DNA from 3 places in the Bradyrhizobium sp. CCBAU 11430 genome. Region 3 is predicted to be linked to each of the others. Evidence: riboswitches for the same ligand, from Rfam matches in the RefSeq annotation. Region 3 holds a riboswitch; each other region holds the start of a gene.
What was found. A riboswitch is a leader RNA that binds a small molecule or an ion and turns the genes downstream of it on or off. The one in region 3 is predicted to bind cobalamin.
Positions count from the first base shown of each region.

Region 1: another riboswitch for cobalamin. It lies ahead of XI04_RS05015 (DUF1636 family protein); the one in region 3 lies ahead of XI04_RS14015 (TonB-dependent receptor).
Region 2: another riboswitch for cobalamin. It lies ahead of XI04_RS05080 (energy-coupling factor ABC transporter permease); the one in region 3 lies ahead of XI04_RS14015 (TonB-dependent receptor).

Region 1 covers NZ_LBJV01000007.1:39,697-44,250, forward strand. Annotated here, with positions in the region: gene XI04_RS05005 (cobyric acid synthase) at 1-743, opposite strand, end outside; gene cobO (cob(I)yrinic acid a,c-diamide adenosyltransferase) at 749-1,384, opposite strand; cobalamin riboswitch at 1,425-1,644, shown strand; gene XI04_RS05015 (DUF1636 family protein) at 1,739-2,113, shown strand; gene cobW (cobalamin biosynthesis protein CobW) at 2,110-3,144, shown strand; gene cobN (cobaltochelatase subunit CobN) at 3,144-4,554, shown strand, end outside.
Region 2 covers NZ_LBJV01000007.1:53,133-57,686, forward strand. Annotated here, with positions in the region: gene XI04_RS05070 (cobyrinate a,c-diamide synthase) at 1-578, shown strand, start outside; gene cobA (uroporphyrinogen-III C-methyltransferase) at 575-1,306, shown strand; cobalamin riboswitch at 1,352-1,570, shown strand; gene XI04_RS05080 (energy-coupling factor ABC transporter permease) at 1,609-2,286, shown strand; gene cobF (precorrin-6A synthase (deacetylating)) at 2,333-3,082, shown strand; gene cobT (nicotinate-nucleotide--dimethylbenzimidazole phosphoribosyltransferase) at 3,093-4,145, shown strand; gene XI04_RS05095 (histidine phosphatase family protein) at 4,138-4,554, opposite strand, start outside.
Region 3 covers NZ_LBJV01000050.1:92,539-97,092, reverse strand. Annotated here, with positions in the region: gene XI04_RS14015 (TonB-dependent receptor) at 1-2,003, opposite strand, end outside; cobalamin riboswitch at 2,118-2,332, opposite strand; gene XI04_RS14010 (hypothetical protein) at 2,376-2,639, opposite strand; gene XI04_RS14005 (hypothetical protein) at 2,754-2,963, opposite strand; gene XI04_RS14000 (hypothetical protein) at 3,102-3,278, opposite strand; gene XI04_RS13995 (adenylate/guanylate cyclase domain-containing protein) at 3,403-4,554, opposite strand, start outside.

The DNA of each region.
Region 1 (4,554 bases), on a different contig from region 3:
CCCGGCTTGCGCGCATCGCTGAGGCCCAGCGCATCCTCGGCCGGCAGCTCGCCGGCGCGGGCGAACCAGGGCAGCACGCCAAGGCCGCGCCACGCGGTCTTTTGCTCGATCAGCCTGTAGCCGTCGTCGAACAGGGTGGGATCGCCGCGGAACTTGTTGATGACAAAACCCCGGATTATCGCGGCATCGTCGGGGTCGATCACCGTCTTGATGCCGACGAGCTGGGCGATGACGCCGCCGCGGTCGATGTCGCCGATCAGCACGACCGGCACGTCGGCCTTGCGCGCAAAACCCATATTGGCGATGTCGGCCTTACGCAAATTCACCTCGGCCGGACTGCCGGCGCCTTCCACCAGCACTAGATCGGCGCGTGCCTTCAGCCGCTCAAAGCTCTCCAGCACCGCGCCCATCAGCGAGGGCTTCATCGCGGCGTAGTCACGCGCGCGCGCAGTCGCGATGCGCTTTCCGTGGACGATCACCTGCGCGCCGACATCGGTCTCGGGCTTGAGCAGCACGGGGTTCATGTCGGTGTGCGGTTCGACGCCTGCTGCCAGCGCCTGCAGCGCCTGGGCGCGGCCGATCTCGCCGCCATCGATGGTGACGGCGGCGTTGTTCGACATGTTCTGCGGCTTGAACGGCAGCACGCGCAGGCCGCGCCGCGTGAAGGCACGCGCAAGGCCTGCGACGATGAGCGACTTGCCCACGTCCGAGCCGGCCCCCTGGATCATCAATGCGCGCGCCATCGAACTCAGAACTCGACGCCGGCCTGCGCCTTGATGCCGGAGCGGAAGGGATGCTTGACCAGCGTCATCTCGGTGACGAGATCGGCGATCTCGATCAGCTCGTCCTTGGCGTTGCGCCCGGTGAGGACGACATGCGTCATCGGCGGCTTCGAGGTGGTCAGAAACTCGACGACCTCGGCGATGTCGAGATAGTCGTAGCGCAGCGCGATGTTGATCTCGTCGAGCACGACCATGCGCAAGCTCTCATCGAGGATCAGCTCCTTGGCCTTCTCCCAGCCGGCGCGCGCGGCGGCGATGTCGCGGGCGCGGTCCTGCGTCTCCCAGGTAAAACCTTCGCCCATGGCGTGGAACTGGCAGAGGTCGCCGAAATGGCCGGTGAGCAGGCGTCGCTCGCCGGTATCCCAGGCGCCCTTGATGAACTGCACGACCGCACAGGGGAAGCCATGGGCGACGCAGCGGACGATCATGCCGAAGGCCGAGGAGGACTTGCCCTTGCCGGCGCCGGTGTGGACGATGATGAGGCCCTTTTCGCCGCTCTTGGTCGCCATGATCTTGTCGCGGGCGGCCTTCTTCTTCGCCATTTTCGTGGCGTGGCGGGCGTCGGTTTCCTCGGCCGTTTTTGTATCCGGTTCAGGCGTCATCGGTCCCGGTCCTTCGGCTTGACAAGTGGCGGCCACCGGCAAATGGTGGCCCGGCGTTGGTTCCTGTCCTATGACAGGCGAAGAGGGAATGCGATAGGGTCCGAATCGGCAAGATTTGGGTCCAAAATGCAGCCGCCCCCGCGACCGTGACCGGAGAGATGCCCGAAGCCACTGATTCCCGCGGGAATCGGGAAGGCGGGGATCGAAGGGCAAAACCCTGCTCCGCAAGCCGGGAGACCTGCCAGCGCGGACGAGTTTTGGACCGGCGGACGGGGTGTTCCGCGACGGGGAAACGGGCCTTCTGAAGAATGGTCCGTGTGCCTCATCGCCTCCCGCTGTTATCTGGAAGAGGCGATGACCGTCACACTTCACGTCTGCATCACCTGCCGTGCCGGCGAGACGCCTGGCGAGGGCGAGGCGACGCCCGGCAAGCGCCTGCATGGGGCGATCCTCGACGCCGGCGTGCCCGAGGGCGTCAATGTGGTTCCCGTCGAATGCCTGTCGGCCTGCAATCAGGGCTGCTCGGTCGCGCTCAGCGCGCCCGGCCGCTGGTCGTATGTCTATGGCCGCCTGTCGGATGCGAATGCGCGGGATGTGGTCGCGGGCGCCGCGGCTTATGCGGCGGCGCCGGATGGTCTCGTGCCCTGGCGCAGCCGGCCGGAAATATTCCGCAAGCAATCGCTTGCCCGCATTCCCCCCATTGCCGTCGTGCCGGAGGCCGCCGAATGAACTCGCTCGCAAAAGTCCCTGTGACGGTGGTCACCGGTTTTCTCGGCTCCGGCAAGACGACGCTGATCCAGCATCTGCTCAGCAATGCCGGCGGCAAGAAGCTCGCGGTGCTCGTGAACGAGTTCGGCAGTGAGGGCGTCGACGGCGAGATATTGAAATCCTGCGCCGATGCCAATTGCCCGGAGGAGAACATCATCGAGCTCGCCAATGGCTGCATCTGCTGCACGGTCGCCGACGATTTCATCCCGACCATGGAAAAACTGCTGGCGCGGCCCGTGCGGCCCGATCACATCCTGATCGAGACCTCGGGCCTGGCGCTGCCGAAGCCGCTGCTGAAGGCGTTCGACTGGCCGGAGATCCGCTCGCGCATCACCGTCGACGGTGTGATCGCACTTGCCGATGCCGAGGCCGTCGCCGCCGGCCGCTTTGCGCCGGATCCTGATGCCGTCGAAGCGCAGCGGGCGGCAGACCAAAATCTCGATCACGAGACGCCGCTGTCGGAGGTGTTCGAGGATCAGATCGCCTGCGCCGATATCGTGCTGCTGACCAAGGCCGATCTTGCGGGCGCGGCGGGGCTTGAAGCGGCCAAGGCGGCGATTATTGCCGAGATGCCGCGCCGCGTGCCGATGCTCCCCGTGACCGACGGCGCGATCGATGCGCGCGTCATCCTCGGTCTCGGCGCCGCCGCCGAGAACGATCTCGCCGCGCGCCCCTCGCATCATGACGGCGAGGAGGAGCACGAGCACGATGACTTCGCCTCCGTCGTGGTCGACCTTCCTGAAGTCGCCGACGTCGATGCGCTGGTCGCATCCGTCCAGAAGCTGGCGCGCGAGCAGAACGTGCTGCGGGCCAAGGGTTACATCGCGGTCGCGGGCAAGCCGATGCGGCTGCTGCTGCAGGCCGTCGGCGAGCGCGTGCGCCACCAGTTCGACAAGCCGTGGGGCGCCGGTCACAGGCGGTCGAAGCTCGTCGTGATCGGCGAGCACGGCGATATCGACGAGGCCGCCATCAAGGCAGGACTAGGTATCTGATGCACGTCGTCTTCCGCGAGAGCCGCGGTCTGGAGGAGACCGCGACGCCAAGGGATATCGGCCAGGACCCGGCCGATCTCGTGGTGCTCTCGTATTCGGATTCGGATCTCGCGGCGTTCGCAGCCGGCTGGCGGCGTGGTCGCGAGAACCTGCCGACGCTGCGGCTCGCGAACCTTGCTGAGCTGCGTCATCCGCTGTCGGTCGACACCTATATCGAGCGCACGCTGTCGCAGGCGCGCGGCATTCTGGTGCGGCTGATCGGCGGGGAGTCCTACTGGCCGTATGGGCTTGCGGCCCTGCAACAGCTCGCGAAGGACCGTGGCATTGTGCTGGCCGTGCTGCCGGCCGATGGCCGTGACGACACGCGGCTCGATGCATACTCGACCTTGCCGGTCTCGACGCTGCGCCGGCTCAAGGTGCTCTGCGACACCGGCGGCCCGGTCGCGGCGCAGGCCGCGATTGCACAGCTCGCGCTGGCCTCGGGCCTCTATGCCGGGCCAGTTATCGGCGAGACGACCGTGCCCGAGATGGGGTTCTACGATCCCGCGCGTGGTGTCATTGCTGCGCCGGTGGGCGGCGAGGGCAGGCCGCGCGCGCTGGTGACGTTCTATCGCTCCTATCTCACCGCTGCCGACACCGGCCCGGTCGATGCCCTGATCGCGACGTTGCGTCAGAAGGGATTTGACACTTGTGGCGCGTTCGTCACGTCGCTGAAGGCTGCGGGCGTTGCGGATTGGCTGCGCGCGCATCTTGCGCAAAATCCTCCGGCGGCGATCGTCAATGCGACGGCGTTCTCGGCCATGGGCGACGACGGCACGACACCATTTGACGCCGCATCCTGTCCGGTGTTTCAGGTCGCGCTCTCCACCGCGCGGCGCGAGGACTGGGTGGAGTCGCTGCGCGGCCTGTCGCCCGGCGATCTTGCGATGCATGTGGTGCTGCCCGAGGTCGATGGCCGCCTGTTCGCGGGCGTGGTGAGCTTCAAATCGGCGGGGATGCGTGACCCCGATCTGCAATTTTCGCGTCTTGCGCACGGCGCCGATGAAGGGCGCGTGACGGCCGTCGCCGCGCGCGTCGCGGCTTGGCGGGGCCTCGCGGAGAAGCCAGCGGCCGAGAAGCGCATTGCGATCGTGCTCTCGAATTATCCGGGCCGGCCGCATCAGATCGCGCATGCGGTCGGTCTCGATGCGCTGGCTTCGGTCGAGGCGCTGGTGTCGGATCTCGCGGAGGCCGGCTTCGATGTTGCGCCCGTCCATGCGCTCGGCGCGACGCTGCTGAGGCCGCAGCTCACCTGGAGCATCGTCGATTACCGCGCGGCGCTTTCGCGCCTGCCGCAAGTCTTGCAGGATGATCTCGCGCAAGCCTGGGGCGCGCCGGAGGATGATCCGAGCTGCCAGGACGGCGTGTTTC
Region 2 (4,554 bases), on a different contig from region 3:
AGCGCATCGCGCTGGCCCGCGATGCGGCGTTCTCCTTCGTCTATCCGCATATGCTGGAAGCCTGGCGCCGGGCGGGCGCGGAGATCTCGACATTCTCGCCGCTCTCCGATGAAGCGCCTGACGCGAGCGCCGATGTGTGCTGGCTGCCCGGCGGTTATCCCGAGTTGCATGCCGGCAAGATCGCGGCCAATGCGCGTTTTCGCAGCGGCCTGCGCGCCTTCGCCGAAACGCGGCCGGTGCACGGCGAATGCGGGGGCTATATGGTGCTGGGAACCGCTTTGACCGATGCGGACGGAATCCGCCACGAGATGACAGGCCTGCTTGGCCTGGAGACGAGCTTTGCCAAACGCCGCATGCATCTCGGTTATCGTCTGGCCGAACTCGCCGCGCCGATGCCGGGACATCGCTCCGGCGCGCGCCTGCGCGGCCACGAATTCCACTATTCGACCATTCTTGCCCAGCCTGATACGCCGCTGGCGGTCGTGCATGATGCGACTGGCGCAGTCATCGCCGAGACCGGCTCGCAGCGCGGCCACGCCACCGGCACCTTCTTTCATCTGATCGCGGAGGACCGGTGAGCGGATTCGTCTCCTTCATCTCCGCCGGGCCCGGCGACCCCGAGCTTCTCACGCTCAAGGGCGCCGCGCGGCTGCGCGAAGCCGACGTCGTGCTCTATGACGATCTTGCCTCTGGCGCGATCCTCGATCTCGCCCGGCCAGGCGCCAATCTCGTCGCGGTGGGGAAACGGGCAGGGCGTCCCTCGACCAAGCAGCACCACGTCAACCGCCTGCTGGTCGACTATGCGGCGACAGGCGCACGCGTGGTGCGGCTCAAGTCGGGCGACGCCGGCATTTTCGGCCGGCTCGAGGAAGAACTTGAGACGCTGCGTGAGGCCGGCATCGGCTACGAGATCGTTCCCGGCGTGACATCGGCCTGCGTTGCCGCGGCGCAAGCCGGCATTCCCCTGACCCGGCGCCATACCTCGCGCCGGGTGCAGTTCGTGACCGGGGCTGATGTCACCGGCGCGTTGCCGCCTAACCTGAACTGGGGGGCACTGGCCGACCCGGAAGCGACGACCGTGGTCTATATGGGCCGGCGCACCTTCCCAGCGCTTGCTGCAAAATTGATCGCGCACGGCCTCGCCCCAACCACGCCGGCATTGTTCGCCGAATCCCTCGGACGCCCCGACGAACGGCTGGTCCGCACCACCATCGCCGAGCTTGCCGAGCAGCTTGCGCGCGGCGGCGCCGCCTCGACGGCCGCCGTGATCCTGTTTGGGGCGCTGGCGGGGGATTATCCGTCATGACGGCCCTGGCCGCCGTTCGCCCCTTGACGCAGGCTCAGCGAAAGGGGCACACAAGAGAGGCATGGTGCTCGACGCGGCGCAAAGCGCCGGAGCATAATCGGGAATGGGGATGGGCGGACCCAGTTGCGGCGCCCAAAACCCCAGCCGCCCCCGCGACTGTAAGCGGTGAGGGACTCCGATCAGCCACTGGGCCGCAAGGTCCGGGAAGGCCGGAAATCCCGGGGAACCGCGAGCCAGGAGACCGGCCCTGCACGTTTTGAGGCCAAGGCCGTCGGGTGTGACGGCAGGAAGGAAATTGAGCCATGCATATCGAACCCGGCATAGTGACGGGCGCCAAGCTCGTGTTGAGTTACGCAACCGGCATCGCCGCAGGCGGCGTTGCGCTGAAGCTCGCGGTGGAGACCGTGCGTGAGCAGGGCATCACGTCGTTCGCGGCGCGGACGCTCGCCACCACAGTCCTCGTCTTCACCTTCTTCGAGATCCTGCCGCACTTCCCGGTCGGCGTCTCCGAGGTGCACTTCATTCTCGGCTCGACACTGTTCCTGCTGTTCGGCGCGGCGCCTGCGGCCTTCGGCCTTGCGTTCGGTCTGCTGCTCCAGGGCGTGTTCTTCGAGCCCGCTGACATCCCGCAATACGGCATGAACATCACCACGCTGCTGGTGCCGCTGTTCGCGATTCAGGCGATCGCCACACGGATCATTTCGCGCAACACCGCCTATGTTGATTTGAAGTATCGGCAGGCCCTGGCGCTTTCGACGACCTATCAGGCCGGTGTGATCGCCTGGGTGGCGTTCTGGGCGCTCTATGGCTCCGGTTTTGCCATGACCAATCTCGCCAACATCGCGACGTTCGCGGCGTCCTATGCGCTGGTCATCGTGATCGAGCCGCTCGCCGATCTCGCGGTGCTGGCACTGGCGAAGTCGCTGCGCGGCGTCACCGCGCCCGGCCTCGTCACCCCGCGCCTGCACAACGCGGCCTGAGAGACAAGCGAGCGGGCGGCCGCAAGGGCCGCCCGTCGCGTTCGCGATGTTCACGCTCTCCCTGATAGGCATCGGTTGCGGCGATCCCAACCAGCTCACGCGCGCGGCTGTTCGAGCGATCAACGCCGCTGATCTCGTCCTGATCCCGCGCAAGGGGACGGCGAAGTCCGATCTCGCCGATCTCAGGCGGACGATCTGCGCGGACGTGCTCACCAGCGACAAGACAATCATTGCCGAATTCGATCTTCCCGTGCGCGACGCTGGTGAAGCTGACTATCGCAAGGGCGTGGACGATTGGCATGATGCGGTTGCCGCGGCCTGGTCGAAAGCGATCGCAAACCATCTCGAAGGCGAAGGCAAGGTTGCGCTGCTGATCTGGGGCGATCCCTCGCTCTATGACTCCTCGCTGCGCATTGCACGACGGCTCAATCCGTTGCCGACGATCGAGGTCGTGCCCGGTATCACCTCGATCCAGGCGCTGTGCGCGGCGCATGCGCTGCCGCTCAACGACATCGGCGAGCCTTTTCTGGTCACGACGGGGCGGCGCTTGCGCGAAGGCGGCTGGCCGCAAGATGTCGATACCGTGGTGGTGATGCTCGACGGCGGCACGGCGTTTCAATCGCTCGATCAGCGGGGCTTGCAGATCTGGTGGGGCGCCTATCTCGGCATGCCCGACCAGATCATCATGTCCGGCGCGCTCGCCGAGGTTGGCCCGCGCATCGTCGCGGCGCGGCAGGAAGCGCGCGAGCGGCACGGCTGGATCATGGACAGCTACATTCTCAAGCGCGCACGTTAAGCGAGGCAGCATGCTCCCCGAATGGGTCCCCCAGAACTGCCCCGATGTCTCCGCGGCCCATCGCGAGGCGGCGATTGCGCGGCAGGCGCAACTGACAAAACCGACCGGCGCGCTCGGCCGGCTCGAGCAGCTCGCAATCGAGCTTGCGGGCCTGCAGGCGACCGAACAGCCGCGTGCCGCACGGGTGCCGATCATCATCTTCGCCGGCGACCACGGCATCGTCGCGCAGGGCGTATCGGCCTATCCGCAAGCCGTGACTATCGCGATGATGGCGAATTTCGCCGCCGGCGGCGCCGCGATCTCGGTGCTGGCGCGCGAGCTTGGCTCGAGCCTGGAGGTGGTCGACGCCGGCACGCTGGCGCAGGACGAGATGGCAGGAATCGTCACCGACAAGCCGCGCCACGGCACACGCGATTTCAGCGTCGAAGCCGCTCTCGCACCCGCCGAGCTGGGGTATGCGTTCGAGGCCGGCCAGCGCGCCGTCGCACGTGCGGCTGCCCATCAGCCTGATCTCCTGATCTTCGGCGAGATGGGGATCGGCAACACCACGACCTCGGCGGCAATCGCGGCGGGCCTGCTCGGCATCAGCGCCGAAGAGATTGCGGGGAGCGGCACCGGGATCGATGCGGCGGGGCGCGCGCACAAGGCCCGTGTGATTGATGCTGCGATCGCGCGTCACGGCGTTGGCGGCGCTTCGCCGGAAAAAATCCTATGCGCCGTTGGCGGCCTGGAGATCGCGGCGATCTCAGGTGCGATCATCGCGGCCGCGCAGCGCCGCATCCCTGTATTGATCGATGGCTTCATCGTATCGGTGGCGGCGCTGGCGGCGGCACGTCTCAATCCGTCGTGCCAGCCGTTCCTGCTGCCGTCGCATCAATCGGCGGAGCAAGGGCATCGGCTGGTGCTGCGCGCGCTGAACGTGCAGCCGTTGATCAGCCTCGATCTCCGGCTCGGCGAGGGATCGGGCGCCGCCATCGCGCTGCCGCTGGTGCGCCTCGCCTGCAGCCTCCACAACGGCATGGCGACGTTTGCGCAGGCCAATGTGCCGGATCGTCCTAACTGATCCGCTGATTGACGGAGACGACGCGCCAGCCGCTCAGGAGGCGATCGATCCGGGTCAGCGACAGCGGATCGACCACGAAGCGCAAGGCCGCCGTCGGCGTCAGGTCCAGCGCGATGCAGAGCGCGGCGCGGATGGTGCCGGAATGCACGACGAGCGTGGCCGATCCGGCTGCGATCCGCGACAGGCCCAGCCGGACACGCGCGACCTGATCCGCAAAGCTCTCGCCGCCCGGCGGTCGTCCGCCAGCTGGATCGTTCCAGAACTGCGCATAGGCCTCACCGCGGGTCGCCTCGAGTTCGTCATGGCGATGGCCGGTCCAGTCACCAAAATCCTGCTCGCGGAATTCACTGACGGGCTCCGGCTCGAGGCCCAGCGCGCGCGCCGTCTCGACCGTACGCCGCGACGGGCT
Region 3 (4,554 bases):
ATGCGACGCTCGCTCCAGAAGCGCGCGGTGGCATCGAGCACCACGTAATTCTGCCAGATGTTCCAGGTGACACCCGCACTCGCCGTGTAGCGCGAGACCAGCGGCACGTCGTTGCCGGCCCAGATACCTTCGCGGAAGACCGCACTTGTATAGGCCACGCCGGAGCGCAGCAGCAGGGCGTCGTTGACGCGATAGGACAGACTGGTCTCAGAGCCGTAGCGGCGGGTCGGATCAAGATTTGTGTTGTAGAACAGGACCGGATTGAAATGGACCTCGTTGGTGAGATCCATCAGATAGAGACTGCTCTGCAGCTGCAACCCGCCGCCCTTGATGCGAACACCGCCCTCGATGTCCTGCGAGGTCTGGGTCTTGAGCTGGAACGTTTGCGGGATCGCAGCGAAGGTCAAGGGATCGAACGAAGGCCCTGAGGACAGGCGCTCGTCGACATCAGGCGTGCGGAACGCGCGCGCTACGCGGCCGAACAGCGAGACCTGGTCGTTCAGGCGATGCTCGGCGCCGAGATGCAGCGCATATTGGGTCTCGTTGCTCGTCAGCGGCAACGCGCCGATGTCGGCGTTGAACGGAGCTGCCGGGTCGAAATTGTCGCGTGCCGCAAGACTGACGTTCTGCAACCGCGCGCCGTAGGAGATGTCTGTCGTGGGGGCGATTCCCAATGTGTGCTGGAAATAACCCGCAACTGTCTGCTGCCTGAGGTCGTAATTGTGCCAGGGGGCGAGCCCCTGCCCGGCGCCGCGGTTCTGCTCAAAGCTCGCATCGTAATAGTCGATGCCGGTCAGAAGCTGCGACGGCATGCCGAGCAGCAGGCTCTTCACGCTGAGCCGCGGCGTGATCGACCATGTCGTCAGATGGGAACCGACATAGGTCGACGAGAAGAAAGCCGGAACCGGCGTCGGGCTGGAAAAGAACGCACTCTGCTGCTTCTTGTCGCGCACGCCGCCGTCGACGATGAGATCGACGCCGTTGACCAGGGTCTTGGTGAACCCGGCGGTCGCGCCAATACCCTGCTGGTTGGCATAGTTGAACGGCGTGCTGGTCCCCCTTCGGTTGGTCGCGACCTCATTGAGGCCGATCGAGGGATCGACGGTGCGGCCGCCCGGCAGTCGCAACTCCTGATTGTCGCCGGTGACGGTGAGAAAGGCCGTCAGGCCTGGCGTGGTGTAGTTGAGATTGCCGACGCCGTTCTGCTGCGAATAACGATTGTTGTCGCGATAGCCATCGGTCCTGACCGTGTTGCCATAGAACGAGGTCGACCACGGACCGGAATTGAGCGAGGTCGAAACGTTGCCGAGTCTGGTGTTGAACGAGCCGAAGCCGGCCTCGATGCGCGCGGTCACGGGCGGTCCGCCGACGCCGTTCCTGGTGACGATGTTGATCACACCGCCGACCGCGTTGTCGCCGTAGAGCACCGCGCCGGAATTGCCGCGCGTCACCTCGATGCGCTCGATGGAATTGAGCGGGATGGTGGAGAGGTCCACCTGCGCCATGTCGACGTCGTTCAGCCGCCGGCCGTTGACCAGCACCAGCGTGTTGGCAGTGGCAAAGGCGCCGAAGCCACGCAGGTCCACGCTGGTCTTGGCGCCGATCTGGCCGCCATAGAACGTCGTGATCTGGGCCCCCGGCGTTTGCGTCGCAATGATCTCGGCGAGCGTCTGCGATGGCGAATGCGCGATATCGGCTGCCGTGATGACGGTCGTCGCGGCCCCGACGATGCCGCCGCTGCCGGCGGCAGCCTCACCGCCGGAGCCGGATGAGCCGGCGCCATTGCCTGCCGGCGCGACATTCGTCCTCACCCCCGCCTCGCCATCGCCGATCGCCCTGGCGCGCGTTCGGTTCTGATCGTCGGACCTGGTCACCTCGATCGGCGGCAATTGCTCGGCAAGCGCCTGCTGGGCGAAGGCGGAGGACGGATCGAGCGAATGCAGGGAAACGGATGCGAGCAGGCCGGCGGCAAAGCGCCTGGCGGCAGAGACGAGACGGGACACAATGGTAACCTCGGTATGACGTCAGTGGCACGTCACAGCGAACGAGGTTTCACGGCAGAGCGATGGATTGCTCCGGTGAAGCTAATGTCTGTACTCCCCGACCGACATCTTCGCGTGTGACCACGGCTGACGGCAGGTCTCCTGGCTCGCGGGTCGTGACCTTGCGTCGCCTTCCCAGGACCGAGATTCCCAGTGGCATGAGACGAAAGATTCACCGCTTACAGTTGCGGGGGCAGCCGTGGCGTTGAGACAAATCCCTGCGTTGGGACAATCCCGCACCACATTCCCTTTTGATCTCCATGAGGAGAACCGTCGCCGATCATTTACGAGCCGTTCGCCCCGGGAGTCAATCGACCGTTAGGTGCCGGCCGCTCAGGTCCGCCCTCGCACCCGTTGCGCCTGGGCCCAGGCGGCAGCGACGTCGCGCGGCGGAACATCGACGCGCTTGATCGGGGTCAATTCGCCGGAGGCCGAGACGATCGCGGTCTCCTCGCGCCGGCAGCGCGTGCAGACAAAGCGCACCTCGTGTGGAGACGCCGTCCAACTCGACCGCTTCACGTTGGCTGCCATCGGCCAGGCATCGCAATGCGAGCACGACACCAGAAACCGGCCGGGATCGAGCATACCCATTTCCATCGGACTCCGCGTCCTGCCCACTTGCCTCAATGATTGACCCATGTGAATCGTTCCGGTGCCCAGGCACCGCCCATTCCACGGGTTTCATCCCTACAAAGGCAGAAGGCGGTGCGCTCAGCGCGCACCCTTGAGGGTGCAGGAGGTCGTGCAGGTGACCGTGGTGCCGCGATCGCACGATTTGCAGGCATTGACGCACTGGTTCATGTCGCGGGGGTTATGGCTGTAGTTCCGCATCGGGCAGGTCGGCGTCGAGCCGGTGATGTCCTGCTCCTGGTCGCAGGCCGCCGTCATGAGCGCGAATATGATCACGGCAACGAGGCGCATGTGATTGCCCTGTCAAGCATGGCAAATGACACTCGCGAGGTGCGCTGCATTGCAGCGAACCCCGGCCTTTCCACCACGAGCGATCGCTCGCGAGGTCAAGGATGCGCGCCAAACCTTAAGAACGGATTGCAGCCTGCGTCAGGCAGCAGCCTTGGTCGCGATCGCCTGCCGCATGTCCACCGCCAGCTGACGGTATTGCTCCGAGAGTTTCAGATAGAACTCGCGCTTGGTGCTGTCGGTGGCGAGCTTGGCGATCAGCTCGCATTCGGCGGTGAGCGTCTCGAACCGTTCCAGCCTGTCCTGAAGTTCCGTCATCGGCGTGTCCCCGTCAAACGCCTCAAGGACATCCAACCTAAGCCCGGGAAATAGGTCATGGCGAACATCGTTATCGAGTAGAAACGTTTTTTCCGGACAGGGCGAGCTGGCGCAACAAAAACGGCTATTTCTGCTCCAGCCGCCAGGCGCCGTCCCACCCCTCTTCCGGCGGCTTGGCCTCGAGCTGCGCGATGCGGCCGAGCATCGTGCGCGAGGGGCCGTCGCCGGGGACGGCTTCGAGCGCGGCGTTGAAGGCGGCGCGGGCCTCGTCGAAGCGGCGGGCCCGATAGGCGGCGAGCGCTTCGGCATAATGCGTGCGCAGGCTGTCCTGCGCGCCGGTGAGTGCGCCCGCCCGCGCCATCACCTCGAAGATCGGCTGCGGCGCGCTCTGGCCCGCGACCGCCAGACGATCGATCTCGCGCAATTCGAGCCGCGCTCCGATCGCGTCAGCAGTTGCCTGCGAGATCAGGATGCGGGTTCCGTAGACCTTGTTGACGGCCTCCAGCCGCGAGGCCAGGTTCACGGCGTCGCCCATCACGGTGAAGCTCATCATCAGCTCGGAGCCGATGCTGCCGGTCAGGACCTCGCCGGTGGCGATGCCGATCCGCAGGTCACACGGCGCCGGCATGGCGCGGATGCCGAGCAGGTCGGGCAGCTGCTTCTGCAGCGCGGGCACCTGGTCGACCATCTCGGTTGCGGCGATGCCGGCCAGGAGCGCCTGCTCGTCTTCCTCGATGAAGGGCGGGCCCCAATAGGACATGATGGCGTCGCCGATATATTTGTCGATGATGCCGCGATTACCCCTGATCGGTCCGGACATCACCGTGAAATAGTGGTTCATCACCCTGACGAGGCCGCGCGGGGTCATGCCCTCGCTCATCGAGGTGAAGCCGCTCATGTCGCAGAACATGATGGTCATGACCCGGCGCTCGCCGTCGATCGCGACCTCGGGCCGGTCGATCAGCCCCTGCACCACCTTGGGATCGATGTAGCGGCCAAAGGTCTCGCGGATGCGCTCATTGTGCCTGAGCTGCTCGGTCATGCGGTTGAAAGCCGCGGCGAGCTCGCCGATCTCGTCCTGCGTGGAGACGGTGATGGTCTTGTCGAAGCGGCCGGCCTCGACCTCGCGGGTGCCGGCGAGCAGCAGCCGCACCGGGCGCGTGATGCCGCTGGACACCAGGAGCGCAAAGGCAAAGCCGACGATCGCCGCGAGCAACGTCACGATGCCAGAGACGATGATCGCTTGGTGCTGATGGCCGATCACCTGCGACGTGCT